2 regions of the Pseudoalteromonas sp. SWXJZ94C genome follow, and region 2 is predicted to be linked to the other one. Evidence: riboswitches for the same ligand, from Rfam matches in the RefSeq annotation. Region 2 holds a riboswitch; the other holds the start of a gene.
The links. A riboswitch is a leader RNA that binds a small molecule or an ion and turns the genes downstream of it on or off. The one in region 2 is predicted to bind cobalamin.

Region 1: another riboswitch for cobalamin. It lies ahead of I6F65_RS10405 (ABC transporter ATP-binding protein); the one in region 2 lies ahead of I6F65_RS09765 (TonB-dependent receptor).

The regions. Positions count from the first base shown of each region.
Region 1 is NZ_JADYXF010000020.1:56,172-64,710, forward strand. Features, by position in the region: gene rarD (EamA family transporter RarD) at 1-402, shown strand, start outside; gene I6F65_RS10385 (diguanylate cyclase) at 415-1,650, opposite strand; gene I6F65_RS10390 (DUF413 domain-containing protein) at 1,737-2,111, opposite strand; gene I6F65_RS10395 (LysR family transcriptional regulator) at 2,203-3,075, shown strand; gene I6F65_RS10400 (porin) at 3,238-4,170, shown strand; cobalamin riboswitch at 4,217-4,355, shown strand; gene I6F65_RS10405 (ABC transporter ATP-binding protein) at 4,602-5,414, shown strand; gene I6F65_RS10410 (iron ABC transporter permease) at 5,416-6,420, shown strand; gene I6F65_RS10415 (cobyric acid synthase) at 6,425-7,909, shown strand; gene cobO (cob(I)yrinic acid a,c-diamide adenosyltransferase) at 7,902-8,501, shown strand; gene I6F65_RS10425 (cobalamin-binding protein) at 8,501-8,539, shown strand, end outside.
Region 2 is NZ_JADYXF010000019.1:4,793-13,331, reverse strand. Features, by position in the region: gene I6F65_RS09780 (efflux RND transporter periplasmic adaptor subunit) at 115-1,167, shown strand; gene I6F65_RS09775 (efflux RND transporter permease subunit) at 1,171-4,269, shown strand; gene msrA (peptide-methionine (S)-S-oxide reductase MsrA) at 4,355-4,891, shown strand; gene I6F65_RS09765 (TonB-dependent receptor) at 5,142-6,971, opposite strand; cobalamin riboswitch at 7,008-7,194, opposite strand; gene I6F65_RS09760 (YajQ family cyclic di-GMP-binding protein) at 7,521-8,003, opposite strand; gene I6F65_RS09755 (VanZ family protein) at 8,156-8,509, shown strand; gene I6F65_RS09750 (ketopantoate reductase family protein) at 8,502-8,539, shown strand, end outside.

The DNA of each region.
Region 1 (8,539 bases), on a different contig from region 2:
CCCGTAGAAGCTCTGCCTGGGATATTACTCGAAGCACTTATATTATTGCCGGTTGCGCTTATTTATTGGTGGTTAATGGTGCCTACAACAACATCAAGTTTGCCTGCTAATGATTGGCATACTAATGCATTACTAATTAGTGCCGGAATTGTAACTACATTGCCGCTGCTTTGTTTTACCGGTGCTGCTAAGCGTTTGAAGTACACTACACTTGGCTTTTTTCAGTACATTGGACCAAGCTTAATGTTTATACTTGCGGTAGTATTTTATGGTGAAGTGTTTGATGCAGAGCGTGTAGTAACGTTTGCATGTATTTGGAGTGCCTTAGCTATTTTTAGTTGGGACTCTTACCATCAATCACGCAAACGTAAAAAAGCGGCTATTACAGCCGCAGAAGTATAACTAATAGATCTGTTAGCTAACTACTTTATTGCGACCTGATTCTTTCGCGTCGTAAAGCTTTAAATCGGCCTGTTTTAATAATTCATCAATTTGATAAACAGGTCCAAAAGCAAAGCCAATAGAAAGTGTAAACTTAATTTTAGCTTTACTAAACTCTTGGCTATTTGCTTCTATAAAGTACCTAAAACCTTCAAGCCTTTTTAGCGCTTCTTGTTTATCAGTGTCGGCAAAGTACACTGCAAATTCTTCACCACCTAAACGCGCTACTAAATACTTTTTAAAATATTTACTAAAGCAAATAGAAAGCCCTTTTAATACTTCGTCGCCTACATCATGTCCGTGTGTGTCATTAATCACTTTAAAATGATCAATATCAAGCATGGCTAACGACCCACATCCTTGCTCACCTTTAATTTTTTGGAGTGATTTACCCGTCTCTTCAAAAAAGTAACGACGATTAGGTAAATTAGTTAAATAATCGGTGTTTGCTTGGCGTTTTATTGTAGCCATAAGTTCTAGCATATCGACGTTCTGGCTTAGGCGACAATAAAACTCTTCATTGTTAAAAGGTTTACGAAGGTAGTCGTTTGCGCCATTTTTTAAAAATAAAGTTGATAAATCAGATGAGTCTGCAGCAGAAACACCAATAATTGCCTTTTCATCGTTGTCATATAAACGACGAATTTCGGTGCATAGTTCATCACCATTCATGTTTGGCATTTCGTTATCAGTAATAATTACCGATATATCAGGTGAGGCTTCAAGTGCGGCAAGTGCTTCTACACCATCTGCAGCTTGTAGAATTTGATATTTATGGCGTGCAAGCAAACTGCATATGTAGGTACGTGTAGATGCTGAGTCGTCAACAACAAGCACTTTTACATTTTCGTTGCGAGTTAGTCTAAGTAATTGTCTTTCTAGATACTGGTACGCTTGTTTGTTTTCTTTAATGATGTAATCAATGATTGGGTATTTTTCTACTGTGTCGCGCGTTTGTTTGTCTATATTGCCAGTCATTACAATAGTAGGAATGTCTGCCATAACAGTACAAGGAATTGCTTCACCTAAAGGGGCATCAGGTAAAATAAAGTCGACTACAGCGCAAAAATAACTGTTTTTACTTATAAGCTCTTTTGTTTGTGCTAATGACTCTGCTACATCAACTTCATAGCCTGCTTTAAGCGCGATGTGCTTTTGCACTCGCGCCATTGCAGGTGTATCTTCAACTATTAGTATTTTTCGCGTCACGTAACAACCTTGTTTATATTTTGCAAAAATATTTGCTTATACAAGTTGTAACTGTTAAAACGCAAAAAAGCAAATAACTTAAGTGCTTACAGATTATCCGCTTCTGAATAATAATCTTGGCTAATCGGTGCTGGCCCTGACATTTTTGAGCGACCAAATAAAGTATGAAACTTAGTTTTACAGGTCGTTAGCTTTAAGTATTTAACCCAAGCTCGTTCTATTGGGTTTGTTGGTTCTTGTGAGCCAGTTACTACTGCTACAAACTGTTCTTGATGTTCGTTTTGCGGCTCAATTGTTTTACTGTATAAGCCTCTTAAAACAACACCGTGTTGTTCTAATATACTGGCTTCTAATAAGGTGAAGTTTCCGCTGCGGCTAAAACCACGTGGAAAATTCTGATCATCATAAAATTGACGTTGGCTAACAAATGCTTGGCGTAGTAATGAAATGTTATTGCTCATAGCTTTATCCTCATACCCTATTAATTAGCTGGAGTATGATGCAAGTTTGGCAATTTATTAAACAAGTTATTTTTATCGTGAGGATAAAAAATTGGATATCGATTTATTAAAAACATTTGTTGAAGTAGTGCGTACGCGTCACTTTGGTAAAGCAGCCGAAAACCTTTATATTACGCAGTCTGCAGTGAGCTTTAGAATTCGCCAATTAGAGCAAGGACTTGGTGTTAATCTATTCATTCGTCAGCGCAATAATATTCAACTTACCGCACCTGGCGAGCGTTTATTGCCGCACGCACAAATGATTATTACGGGCATGCAGCGCGCCAAAGTCGATGTTGCACTTGCTGATAATATGCATAAGCAAATTAGCTTAGCAGGAACACCTAATATTTGGGATGCTTTTTTACAGTTTGGTATTACTAATATTGTATCGGCGATGCCGGGCGTGTCGTTGGTTGCTGAAGTTAAAGCGCAACAAGAGAGCACTCGACTTTTATTAGAGCGTACGCTCGATTTAGCAATATTGTTTGATCCACCAAAAGTAGATGAATTAGTAGTAGAGCGAATTTGTGAGTTGCCAATTATTCCAGTAAGCGGATACGACACGGCAACTAACGAAAACTTTTTTGATAATCAATACGTGTATGTTGATTGGGGAACTACTTTTTCTCTTTGGCATGCACGTCAGTTTACTGGTAAAACACCCCCTTACTTTAGAACCAGTACAGGGCGTATTGCGCTTGATTTAATACTGCAATGTGGTGGTAGTGCATTCATACCTCAAGTATTGGTAGAAGGGCATTTAGAAAAAGGTGAGTTGTTTCATGTTAAAGATGTAGAAAACACCTCACGGGATGTATTTATTGCGTATCACAGAGACAACGAGCAAAAAGAGCTAATAGAAACGTTAGTTAATTTACTATCGCAAATGACGCCTAGCTTATCGTTAAAACAAGGTCAGTAAGGTTGCTGATTAAATATTCATGTTATTTTGATTTCACATTTAATGCATTTTTATTAACAAAAAAAGACATTAATATTTCCGCTGTAATATTAATGTCATTTAGGAATGACAAAATGCAGCAGTTTTGAAAATTAGTCTTTTGTGATTATCCAAGGAAATAACATGAAATTTGTAAAATCGAGCTTATGCTTAGCACTATTAAGTGGTTTATCTTTTAATGCACTTGCCGACGTAGACATTTACGGTAAAGCGAATGTAACAGTGCAATCATCTGATGATGGCGAAGGGTCTTTTACCGAGATAAAAAGTAATGCATCTCGTCTTGGTGTTAAAGGTTCTGAAAAAATAAATGATAGTTTAGAAGCGGTATATAAGTTTGAGTTTCAAGTTGATGTGTCTGATGCTGATTCAAAAGGCGATAACGACGACAATATTTCTGCGCGTAACCAATATGTTGGTTTAAAAGGTGCGTTTGGTCAGGTTGTAATTGGTCGTAACGATACTGCGCTTAAGCAATCTCAAGGTAAGTTAGATTTATTTAACGACCTTGAAGGCGATATTAAAAATGTATTTAAAGGTGAAAACCGCTTAGGAAACACAGTTAGCTACTCATCAAACTCATACGAAGGCTTTAAGGTGCTTGCTACTTTTGTAGCTGAAGATGATGTAGACGCTGATAACGGTTATTCAATGGCGGTGACATACGGTGATGTGGCACTTAAAAAGAGCGCGGTATACGCCTCTATTGCAGCCGATAGTGAAGTAAATGGCTACGACGTAGTGCGTGCATCAATCCAAGGTAAAATCGAAAACTTTAAATTGGGTGCAATGTACCAAACACAAGAAGCAGTAGATGGCAGCGCAGAAGCGGATGGTTACTTGCTAAATGCTGCTTACAGCATGGGTAACAACACATTTAAAGTGCAATACCAAGATATGGACTTTGACGACAGCGACGATAAGTCAGCAATTTCAGTTGGTCTTGATCACAAATTAAATAAAAACATTAAAGTATTTGGCTTTTATTCAAGCTTCGATATGGACAACAACGTTGACCAAGACTACGTAGGCTTAGGTATTGAATACAAGTTTTAACGATTAGTTAGAACACTCCCTTTTTAACCGCGCTCTTTTGAGTGCGGTTTTTTTTGCTTTAAATTATTTACTTAGCCGCCCATAATAGAGATTCATTTGGAATGAGGTGCGAGTCCTCGACTGTTCCCGCAACTGTAAGCAGCTGAGCTGTAAGTCAGATACAAATGGTATAATACCAATTTTATTAAAAACATGATCTTTCTAGCGAATTAAATAACTTACTAACTTCGTTAAAAATTATTCATATATAACAACTATATGTCATAATTTCCGCCTTGTTATTAAGCTATTTATCTGTCGCTATAATAAATCACTAATTTAATGCAATTGGTATGAATTCTTTTAACGAGCGGGTTTACTCATTTTTTCTTGTAGTGCATTAGTATTTTTATCGCATTTTTAGTGAGTTTAACCTAGCCTAGGACTGACTATTGCACACTCAAACGCCATTAAATACACCATTACTAAACGTTAAAAACGTATCGTGGGATATTGGCAATAAAACGATCCTCAAAGAAATAAACCTTAAAATAACCACAGGTAAATTTGTTGGTTTAATTGGACCTAATGGCGCAGGTAAATCGAGCTTATTGCGTTGTCTATATCGTTTTAATAAACCAAGTGATGGCGTTGTAGAGTTTAATAACATCGACATTTGGCAGCTAAAAAGCGATGAGTACGCAAAAAAAGTAGCGGTTGTTTTGCAAGAAACTCCGTCGCAATTTAACTTAAGCGTATTTGATGTTATTGCGCTTGGGCTAACGCCTCATAAATCGTTATTTAGCTCAATAACTAACATTGATAAACAAAAAATCATTCAAGCAATCAATACTGTAGGGTTGGTAGATCATAGTGATCAAAGCTTTGAGTCACTTTCGGGCGGTGAAAAGCAACGTGCCTTGATAGCCCGCGCCATAGTCCAGCAACCTCAACTGTTAATAATGGACGAGCCAACTAGCCATTTAGATGTTAAATACCAAATACAGGTTATGGAGCTTGCTAAATCGTTGGGTGTAACGGTATTTGCATCGTTTCATGATTTAAACTTAGCCTCTGCAATGTGCGATGAACTAGTGGTTATTAAAAACGGTGAAATTACACATACAGGCACGCCAAGTGAGGTATTAACCGAAAACATGCTAGGCGACGTTTTTGGTGTCTGCGCCCAAGTAAATAACCACCCGCAAATATCGAAGTCGGGAAATAGCATCCCTCATATCACTTACTTTTATGGTTACAAATAATATGAGCGCAGTTAATACTCGCCACTCACTTGCGCTATTTATAAGTGCTTCAGCTGCTTTATTTAGCTTATTTGCAGCACTTAGTTTTGGCGCAGCAGAGACCTCACTTCAAGATGTATTTAATAGCTTTTTACTCTCAAATGATGCGTCTTTTAATTCGCGTATTATTTTTGAACTAAGAATGCCACGCACATTACTCGCCTTTTTAGCAGGCTCTGGCTTAGCAATTGCGGGGCTTATTTTACAAACGGTAACGCGCAACCCTTTAGCCGATCCTTACTTATTTGGTATATCGTCGGGTGCCTCATTTGGTGTGGTGTTACTTATGGCGCTAGCAGGCATTAGCGCAGGCTTTATGCTATCGGCAGCAGCACTGCTGGGCAGCTTACTCGCTATGAGTTTATTAATACTTATTGCAGGTAGGCAGCAAAGTGCACAGGTAGAATCAATGTTATTAGCTGGTGTTGCTCTGTCATTTTTATTTAGTGCATTTACCAGTTTGTTGCTTTATTGGAGCGACCCTCAGGCGGTAGCCGCTATTTTATTTTGGACACTGGGCAGCTTTTCACGTGCACAGTGGGCTACGCTTTGGTTACCTTTATTGGTAATCACATTGTGTACGTTTGTAATGCTGAGCTTTAGAAGACAACTCAATGCCATGTTACTTGGCGATGAAAGCGCAATTACATTAGGTGTTAGGGTGCAGCGTTTTAGAATACTCATGCTGGTTTTGAGCTCATTAATTACCGCTGTGCTGGTGGCTATGTGTGGTGGTATTGGGTTTGTAGGATTAATGGTACCGCACATTGTGCGCTTTTTTATATCCCAAGGCACCATCGCTGGCTTACTGGTAACCAGCTTAGTGGGCGGTACATTTATGGTGTGGGTTGATGTACTTTCGCGCTCCTTGCTAAAAAACCAAGAATTGCCCGTAGGCGTTATTACTGCTGCTATTGGTAGTGTGTTCTTTTTAAGTTTATTGTTTTTTAGAAAGCGAAGGGTGTAATTCCATGAAAACCTTAATGGTGCAAGGCACTACTTCCGACGCAGGTAAAAGCACTTTAGTTGCAGCCCTTTGCAGGGTATTTGCTAAGCGAGGGGTAAAGGTTGCGCCTTTTAAACCACAAAATATGGCACTTAATAGCGCAGTAACAAAAGATGGCGGCGAAATTGGTCGTGCGCAAGCTTTGCAAGCAATAGCAGCTAAAGTAGAGCCCGAAATAGACTTTAATCCTATTTTACTTAAACCTAATAGCGATACGGGCGCACAAGTGATTATTCACGGAAAAGTCATTAGCAATATGGAAGCGGGCAAATATCACGACTATAAAAAAGTGGCGATGGATGCAGTAATTACCTCACATAACCGCTTAGCTAAACGTTTTGATTTACTTCTTGTTGAAGGAGCGGGGAGTCCTGCTGAAATAAACCTGCGTGAAAACGATATTGCCAATATGGGTTACGCCGAAGAGGTAGATTGCCCTGTTATTATAATTGCCGATATTGATAAAGGTGGTGTGTTTGCACATTTGGTAGGTACGCTTGCGTTGTTAAGCGAGTCAGAACAGGCGCGCGTAAAAGGCTTTGTTATAAACCGCTTTAGAGGCGATATAGGTTTGCTGCAAGGCGGGCTTGATTGGCTTGAAGAATACACAAACAAACCCGTACTTGGCGTATTACCTTATTTGCACGACCTCGCGCTTGATGCCGAAGACGCCGTCGCAATTGATAATAATGTAACCAACGCCACAATTAATATTGCAGTGCTACTTGTTCCCCACATTAGTAACCACACCGATTTTGATGCACTGCGTTTGCACCCAAACATTAATATAAATTACGTGCGCCATACGCAAACGATCCCAGAAGTTGATCTGATCATTCTCCCAGGCAGTAAAAACGTGCTGGGGGATTTAACCTTTTTGAAAAATGAAGGCTGGGACACTCAAATTAAGCGCCACTTACGCTATGGTGGCAAAGTACTTGGAATTTGTGGCGGCATGCAAATGCTGGGCAATACGCTCAACGATCCCGATGGTATTGAATCGTCATTAAAGCAAGTAAATGGGCTTGCTCTGTGCGATTTTGAAACCACGCTGACAACACAAAAAGTATTAACCAAAATAACCGCTACACTACTTTTAAATAACCAATCAACACCCTGTAGTGGTTACGAAATACATGCAGGTATTAGCCAAGGTGCAGCGCTTAATAAGCCGTTTTTAACCTTTGACGAAAACCACCCAAATGGCTTTAAAACTGATGGCTTTATTAGTGATGATAATGCTATTGCAGGCACCTATTTACATGGTTTATTTGATGAAGCCGATGCTACATCGCAAATTTTAAAGTGGGTAAAACCAAGCGCTACCATTAATCCTATTAGTATTGCCGATCACCGCGAGCAGCAGTTAGAGCGCTTAGCAACCATGTGCGAAACGCATTTAAATATACAGCAAATTATCTCGATTTATGAAGGGCACAATAATGACTGAACAAAATAACGATAAGCACCAACAACGCCAACAAAAAGTAAAAGAGCAAGTAGATGCGCGCGTTGCTGCCGCACAAGATGTTAAAGGTATTTTTCAGGTGATTACGGGTAATGGTAAAGGTAAATCAACCTCGGGTTTTGGCGTTGTAGCACGCTGCGTAGGTCATGGTAAAAAAGCAGCCGTTTGCCAGTATATCAAAGGTACTTGGGAATGTGGCGAGCGTAATTTATTACAAGGTGCAGGTGTTGAGTTTGTTGTAATGAACACCGGTTTTACCTGGGATACGCAAAATAAAGAAGCTGATACCGCAGCCGCCCAAGCAACATGGCAAGAGTCAAAACGCATGCTTGCTGATAGCAGTATTGATTTAGTATTACTCGATGAACTTACTTACATGGTGACTTACGGTTACGTTGATTTAGATGAAGTAGTAACAGCGCTTAATAACCGCCCACCAATGCAGTCAGTTATTATTACAGGGCGTGCAGCGCACCGCACTTTAACCGGACTTGCCGACACAGTAAGCGAAGTGCGTAATGTAAAACATGCATTCGATTCAGGCATAAAAGCGCTTGAAGGGTTTGATTACTAATGTTTAAAGCGTTTTTTATTGGGCTACTGTTTTTAAGT
Region 2 (8,539 bases):
CCCATAAATATTAATTACTTTTACGCTTAACGCACAAATTAACGAGACACATAACAGCCTTTTTCCGGTCTTATTTCGTACAATACTTACAATTAATTTTCAGGTGTGAAAACGATGTACTCAAGACAATCAGGAAAAGCGCTTTTTCCATTTATTATTGCGTTACTTTTAATATTTAGTGTTTATTTATATTTACCATCAAGCCATGGCAAGCAAGCAGATCCATCTCAAAAATCTACGCAGGTATCTGCGCATACAGTAAGCTCACAAGAAAACGCAGTAATGATTGAAGCAATTGGTAGCGCGCGCGCTAACCAAGCGATTTACATTAATAGTGCGCAAAACGATTATGTCACAGATATTTATTTTAAAGATGGCGACTTAGTCAGTAAAGGTCAAAAGTTAGTTCAATTACAAAATAAGCAAGAACAACTAACCGTTAAAGAACTTAGTATTAACTTACAAGAAGAAAAACGTCAACTTAATCGCTTAACAGAGCTTTCGCGTTCGCAATCAACAGCTAAATCGTTATTAGAGGAGCAGCTCTCTCGCGTTGATGCAACAGAAGCTCAACTAGAAAACGCTAAAACAAAATTAGATGAAATGCTAATCACCGCTCCTTTTTCAGGCCTTCTAGGTAAACGTGAAATATCAATTGGTGCTTACCTTGATAACACAACGGTTATTACAACTCTTGATGACGTTAGCATTATTAAAGTTGATTTTAAAGTTCCTGAAAAATACTTAGCGCAACTTATTATAGGTATGAAAGTATTAACCCAAAATGATGCTTACCCTGGTCAAACCTTTACCGGCAAAGTAACTCATATTAGCTCACGTATTGATTCTGTAACACGCAGCGTAGAAGTAACTGCAAGCTTTGCTAATAAATCAGGTTTGTTACGCCCAGGTATGCTATTAAACACAGCGCTAGAACTAAGCAGTAATCAAGCATTGATGGTGCCAGAAAAAGCAGTTATCCCTTTACAAGATAAACACTATGTATTTCAAATTAAAGACGGTATTGCTAACAGAATTGAAGTGCATGTTTCAGGTCGAAATAATGGCTGGGTTGCTATTGATGAAGGTCTAGCAAGTGGTGAGCAAGTTGTTACTGAAGGGCTGATAAAAATCCGCACTGGAAGTAAAGTAAGCGTTAAGGGGTAATTAGTGAAAATTACCGATACGAGTGTAAAGCGCCCCGTTTTTGCGATTGTAATTAATTTACTTCTTCTTACTTTTGGAATGGTAGCATTTACGATGCTGCCACTACGTGAGTACCCAGACATTGAAACACCAATAGTAAATATTAGTACTGAATACACAGGTGCATCTGCCGAAATTATAGAAACTAAAATAACCCAAATAATTGAAAACCGTATATCGGGTATTGAAGGCATTAAAAGTATTAACTCATCGAGTCAAAATGGTCGTTCCAATATTACTATTGAGTTTGATATTAATCGTGACATAGATGCAGCATCTAACGATGTACGTGAGCGTGTAGCGCGTGCGCTAGACAGCCTGCCAGACCAAGTACGCCCACCTGAAGTATCTAAATCAAATAGTGATGAAAGCCCGATTGTTTGGTTTGTATTAAACAGCGATAAAATGGACTCATTACAGCTATCTGACTATGCACAGCGCTTTATAGTAGACCGCTTAGCGGTTGTTGATGGTGTATCTAATGTGCGCATTGGTGGTGAACGTAAATACGCCATGAAAATTTGGCTAAACCGCCAAGCAATGGCTGCACGAGGCATTACTTCAAGCGATATAGAAAATACATTACGCACTGAAAACGTAGAATTACCAGCCGGTGAAATAGAATCAATCGATCGTGATTTTACAGTACGTACAGCACGTAGTTACAAAGATCAGCGCGACTTTAATAACTTAGTAGTTAAACGAGGTGAAGAAGGTTATTTAGTTCGCTTAGGCGAAGTTGCAGATGTACGTCTAGAAGCTGAAGATGACGAAAGTTTATTTCGCGGTAATGGTCGTAACATGATTGGTTTAGGGATTGTAAAACAAGCCAAAGCCAACACATTAACGGTAGTAGACAATGCCCGTAGTGAGCTCGAAAAAATAAAACGCAATTTGCCAGAAGGCACAACGATTCAAGATAGTTACGACTCATCTGTATTTATTAAAGAATCAATAAGTGAAGTATATAGCACCCTTGCCGTTTCGATGGGATTGGTAGTTTTAGTTATATTTTTGTTTTTAGGTAATATACGAGCAACACTTATTCCTGCGGTAACCGTACCTGTAGCGTTAGTTAGTAGCTTTATGTTTTTACTAGCCATGGGTTACTCAATCAACCTACTTACTCTACTTGCCTTAGTGCTTGCCATTGGTTTAGTTGTTGATGATGCGATTGTAATGCTTGAAAACATTCACCGACGTATCGAATTAGGCGAGCCACCACTACTTGCTGCATACAGAGGCGCACGCGAAGTGGGCTTTGCAATTGTAGCAACTACCCTTGTGCTTATATCGGTATTTGTACCATTGGTATTTATGGATGGTCGTATTGGTGCGTTATTTACTGAGTTTGCAATGGCGGTGAGTGCCGCTGTATTTTTCTCAAGTGTTACGGCACTAACACTTGCACCTGCGTTGTGTTCTAAAGTATTGAAAGTATCTGATAAGCCAAATAAATTTAGCCAATGGATGGACCGTCAATTTACCAAAATAGAATCAAGCTACCGTAATTCACTTACCACTAACATGACCCGTAAATGGGGCTTAATGGTCAGCCTATTACTTGCAGGATTTGTAAGTTACTCACTATTTTTACAAGTTCCATCTGAACTCACACCTAAAGAAGACCGTGGTACTTTCTTCATACTAATGAATGGTCCTGAAGGTGCTAGTTACGAAAACAACGCGGCTAACATGGCTAAAATTGAAGAACGCCTTATTCCCTACTCTGAAGCTGGCGAATTAAGCCGTGTGCTTGTTCGAGTTCCTGGCTTTGGTAGCAGTGGCGGCGTAGCTATTGTTGGTATGGCAGATTGGGATAAACGCAAACGTTCAACATGGGAAGTAATGGACGAAATAAGCGGTAAAATGCAAGAAGTTACTGACGTACGCGCATTTGCAATTATGCGACGCGGCATTGGCGGTAGAGGTATATCTCAGCCTCTTGAATTTGTACTGCAAGGTAACGACTATGATCAACTTGCCGATTGGCGCGACCGTATTATTAAACGTGCAGAACAAAACCCAGGCTTGCTAAAACTAGACCACGACTACAAAGAAACCTTCCCGCAGTTTTTAGTCAGTATTGATAAAAACAAAGCGGCTGATTTAGGTGTATCTGTATCAGATGTTGGCACAACGCTTGAAACAATGTTGGGTCAGCGCCGTGTTACTACCTTTATTGACCGTGGCGAAGAGTACGATGTAATTTTAAAGGGTACAAAAGAAGACTTTACGAACCCTACTGACATTTCAAATATTTATCTTAAATCTCGTAGCGGCGAACTCGTGCCACTTGATAGTCTTATTAGTTTAAAAGAAGAAGCAACTGCATCACGTTTAAACCGTTATAACCGTATGCGTGCAATTACACTTAGTGCTAATTTAGCCGAAGGCTATACATTAGAACAAGCACTTAACTTTTTAAATGAAGTAGCTGCGGAGGAAAACGACATTGATGGTGCAATAGATTACAAAGGCGAATCGCAGTTATATTACGAAGGTGCTTCAGCAATGACCTACGTATTTATACTTGCTCTAACGGTTACCTTTTTAGTACTTGCTGCGCAGTTTGAAAGCTTTATGCACCCATTTGTGATTATGCTTACTGTACCGCTTGGTTTGATGGGCGCTATGTTCGGACTTTGGGCTACAGGGCTTACTCTTAATATTTACAGCCAAATAGGTATTGTAATGCTCATAGGGTTAAGTGCTAAAAACGGTATACTCATAGTCGAATTTACTAACCAGTTACGCGATAAAGGCATTGAGTTTAGTGAAGCAATATTACAAGCGGCTACTCAACGTTTGCGTCCAATTATTATGACTTCACTAACAACGGTAATGAGCTCTGTACCATTAGTACTCGCTTCAGGTCCTGGCGCTGAAAGTCGTATGGTAATTGGTGTTGTAATATTCACCGGTGTGGTTGTATCCACTTTACTTACTCTTTTTGTAGTGCCTGCTGCTTATTATGCATTGGCGCGTAATACGCAATCACCAGAGTTTTTACAGCAAAAACTCGACAAGCAAGCCACAGAAAAACCTTTAGAAGAGATCTAACCTTCGTATAGCGCCGTAACCTTGTTGTTGCGGCGTATACAATTTATGCTCTGCATAACCCTTCTACATATTTTTAGGAATACTTATGAGCTCAACAACGCAAGTGGCAACATTTGGTGGCGGCTGTTTTTGGTGTATAGATGCTGCATTTAGACGTGTAAATGGTGTATTAAATGTAAGCTCTGGTTACACAGGTGGAAATACAGATACTCCTACCTACAAATCAGTGTGTTCTGGCACCACAGGTCATGCAGAAGTAGTTAAAGTTGAATTTGATAGCTCAGTTGTTACTTATGAGACTCTACTCGCTATGTTTTTTACTTTGCATGATGCAACCCAGCTAAATAAACAAGGTAACGATGTAGGTACGCAATACAGAAGCGTTGTTTATTACCATGATGAAATCCAACTAAAACAAACTAACGAAATGATAGCTCAACTACAAAGCCATGTAACTGAAGCTATTGTGACAGAAATCAGCCCTGCTACTATTTATTACCCAGCAGAGCATTATCATCAAGATTACTATAACGAAAACCCAGAGCAAGGTTACTGTAGTATTTTGATTGCACCTAAACTGCACAAGTTTGAAACTGTATTTAAAGAGTTTTTAACTGATTAATACCAATCTGCATAAATATAGGAGCTATTTAAGGATAATAATATTGCGCTCTAACTAGACAAAGAATTTTATATTTAGTGGTTCTAAATAAAAAATTTTAACGACGTTAGCGTGTGATTTAACCCGTTAAATTGTTTAGAGGTTTATGCAGGTTGATATAACTTAAAAATAAACAGCAAAAAGCCCGGTAACTTTCCGGGCTTTTGTTTTTTTTCAACTTAGTTTAATAATATTTAATTATTAAACATTATTAAAACTGGTAGCTAGCACCCGCAAAAAAGCGGCGCTCTGGCGTGTTGTAGTAATATATTTCGCCTGTTGTAAAGTCAGCGTTAGAGTCAACCGCGTTGTACTCTTTATCAAATAAGTTCTCTACACGAAGCGAAACCTCAATGTGCTCATTTACTTGATAATTGCCCGCTAGGTCCCAAAGTGTGTAAGAGCCTAAGCGCGTTACAGTACCCTCTCGGTCACTGCGATATTGCATATCTAAGCTTGCGTCAAAAGCACCAAACTGTTTTGCAACTTCCCAATTAAAAGTACGTTTAGCAACATTACGTAACTCAGCTCCCGTTTCTTTGTCCTCGGCGCTTAAGTAGGCAAAATTAAGGTTACTATCAAAACCAAATATTTGCTGTGACAGGCTAAACTCAACCCCTTCGTAGCGTGCTTCATTTAAGTTGATAGGAAAAAAGTTAGAATCTAAAGATATTTTATCTTCAATATCATTTCTAAAAATAGCAACGTCAACACTTGCTATATCAAAATCTACATTTAACCCAATCTCTCGATTTAATGATTTTTCAGGCTCTAAATCAGGATTAGATGAAGGTGGAAAACCAGGAAAAGCTGGAAAGTATAAATCGTTAAATGTAGGCGCTTTAAAACCAGTGCTTTGGCTTATGCGGAACGTGGCGTCTTCAGATAAATGGTAACCCGCAGCGGCTGTATATGTTGTTTCGTCACCAAACTGCTCATCATCGTCTTGGCGAATTGTTAAATTAGCTAACACTTTTTCAGCATTGTAATAAGCACCAACAAATACTGCCAATACATCACGTTCTTGCATATCATACTGCGTTGAACTGTGCGATACATCATCGTTGTACCAGTTAACACCACCGCTAATACTAAGCTCTTCTGATAATATATATTGACCGTTATAATCTAATTGCACACGCTTAGTTATAAAATCACTCACACCAAATGATGCGGTATCTTGTGAGTCATCTGTTGAAATAGCAATATCAATGCTGTGCATTTGATTTGTGTAGCTTTTATTCCAACCAGCAGAAAGTTGATAATTTTTAAAGTCCCCTCGCTCAATATTGCTATCGGCTGAACTAAATCGGCTATCGTAATCTGCAAAACCTTCGCTGTATTGACCTAACACTTTAAAGTCGCCGTAGTGTGTATCGCTGTAATTTACTTTAAAACCAAGGTTTTTATTTTCATAGCCATCTTCATCGGGTGCTACACCTTGCAGTGCATCAAAGCCATCTGTTTTTTCAAAACCTGCATTAAACGCAGTAGTAACATCGCCTGACTTTACAGAACCAGCTACCTGATAATCTTGATAAGCATCTGAGCCAAACGTAGCACTTACAGATAAATTATCAGACTCTCGCGTTATAATGTTTATAACACCAGCCAATGCATCAGAGCCATAAACAGCTGCGCGTGAACCTTTAATAATTTCAATACGCTCAATACTATTTAGCGGCACATTACTTAACGCTTTTTGACCAAGTGTTGCAGAACCCGTTCGCACACCGTCAATCAAAATTAACGTATCGCCAGAGCCAGTACCACGAAGTGACACACCTGTATTTTGACCAAAACCACCGTTTGGATTAACCTGAAAACCAACCTGCTTGCTTAATAATGTTGGTAGATCACGTACGTTGCTTGCTTCTATTTCAGCACGCTCAATAACATTTACACTTGCTAAAACGTCATTGATTGATTGCTCAAATTTATTAGCTGTAACGGTTATTTTTTCAATTGATTGTTCTGTACCAGACACAGAAAATGAAAGCACAGCAGAAATTGCAACGCCTAGAGTTGTTTTGTTTAACATGATGTCCCCTACCTTTGCCCACCGCAAAGATTTAAGTAAGTAAGATTGTATCAAGGCCGGTCTCCGGACTCAGTAAACACCTATTAATATGTGTTAATACTTTACCGTTGCGGGGGCAGTGTTGGGATTGTTATTTGAATAAAACGCACCAACTTCCCGATTATCTAGCTAGACAATTCACTGTGTGAAGCATCTATTAAGCACCTTGAAAATATTTCGCTATTGTGAGTATTTTGTTTACAAATGTCAATGGACGTCTATATAGCCAAAGTCAACTAAAGTATATTAGATCACATTTTTATAGATGATGTTTGTTACGAATTTATATTAAGCTAATAACTTTTTGTAACTTAAGGTTGGGCTTCATACATTTTAATCTTTTTATAAAAAACACGCTTAGTCATTATGTTAGGTGATATCAAAATATAATGTATGAGAAGAAGTGGTGATTTTAGAAGTAAAAAGAGCTTCAATCGCTATGTACTAAATACATAAAACGATTGAAGCAAAGCATATAAACCAAATAGTTTATGCTTAAAATGTAGCGTATTAATCGCGGAAGTTTTTAAACTGGAAAGGTTGTCCTAAATCAGCACTACGAACTACTTGCATTGCTTCTTGAAGATCGTCACGCTTTTTACCTGTTACGCGAACTTCTTCACCTTGAATGGCTGCTTGTACTTTAACCTTCGAATCTTTAATGGCTTTAACTACCTTTTTAGCCATGTCTTTTTCGATGCCCTGCTTTAAGCCTACATTACGAAAAACATTTTTACCTGCACGGCTAATATCTTGAAGTTCTAAGCTTGATACATCCATACCACGCTTAGATATTTTGTTAGCCAAAATATCAAATAATTGCATAACCTGAGAATCAGCTTCAGCTTTAAGCTTAATTGTTTTATCGTTTAGCTCAATAGATGCGTCAACGCCTCTAAAGTCAAAGCGAGTTTCTAGCTCACGGTTTGCGTTATCAACTGCGTTTTTAGCTTCGTTCATTTCTACTTCAGATACAATATCAAATGAAGGCATTGGTTTGCTCCTAACTATTTAATCTTAATTTTATGCCGCAATTATAACGCTAAAATTATAAATCTTTACATTTTTCTGCATCTTGTTCAGGTGCGATACTAAATTAGTTTGATATACTTAAGTTTCTTTTTTAAGCGATTTTAGGATTTGTCGTGACAAGGCGTGTTTATCAAGCAATTTTTTTAGTCAGTATCGTAGCGTTTACCTTTTTATTTGCCAAAGAAGTAAAAGGTAGTGTTGTAAACTTATTTCCTCATGTTGATAAAGTAGCTCATTTTGGGATTTTTTTTATACTTGCCATAATAATGGATAAAGCATTTAAAATACCTTTGTATGTGCAAATACTTTTATTAGCTGGCTATGGCGCTTCAATAGAAATAATGCAAGATACCCTTCCTTATAGACAAGCATCTCTAGGTGATTTTTTTGCTGATTTTGCAGGTGCAGCAAGCTACTTTTTAATTAAAGCTATTTTTATTACTCGCAAAAAGAACCCATATGACTAATATTCTTGTAGTAGGTGATGGTGCGATAGG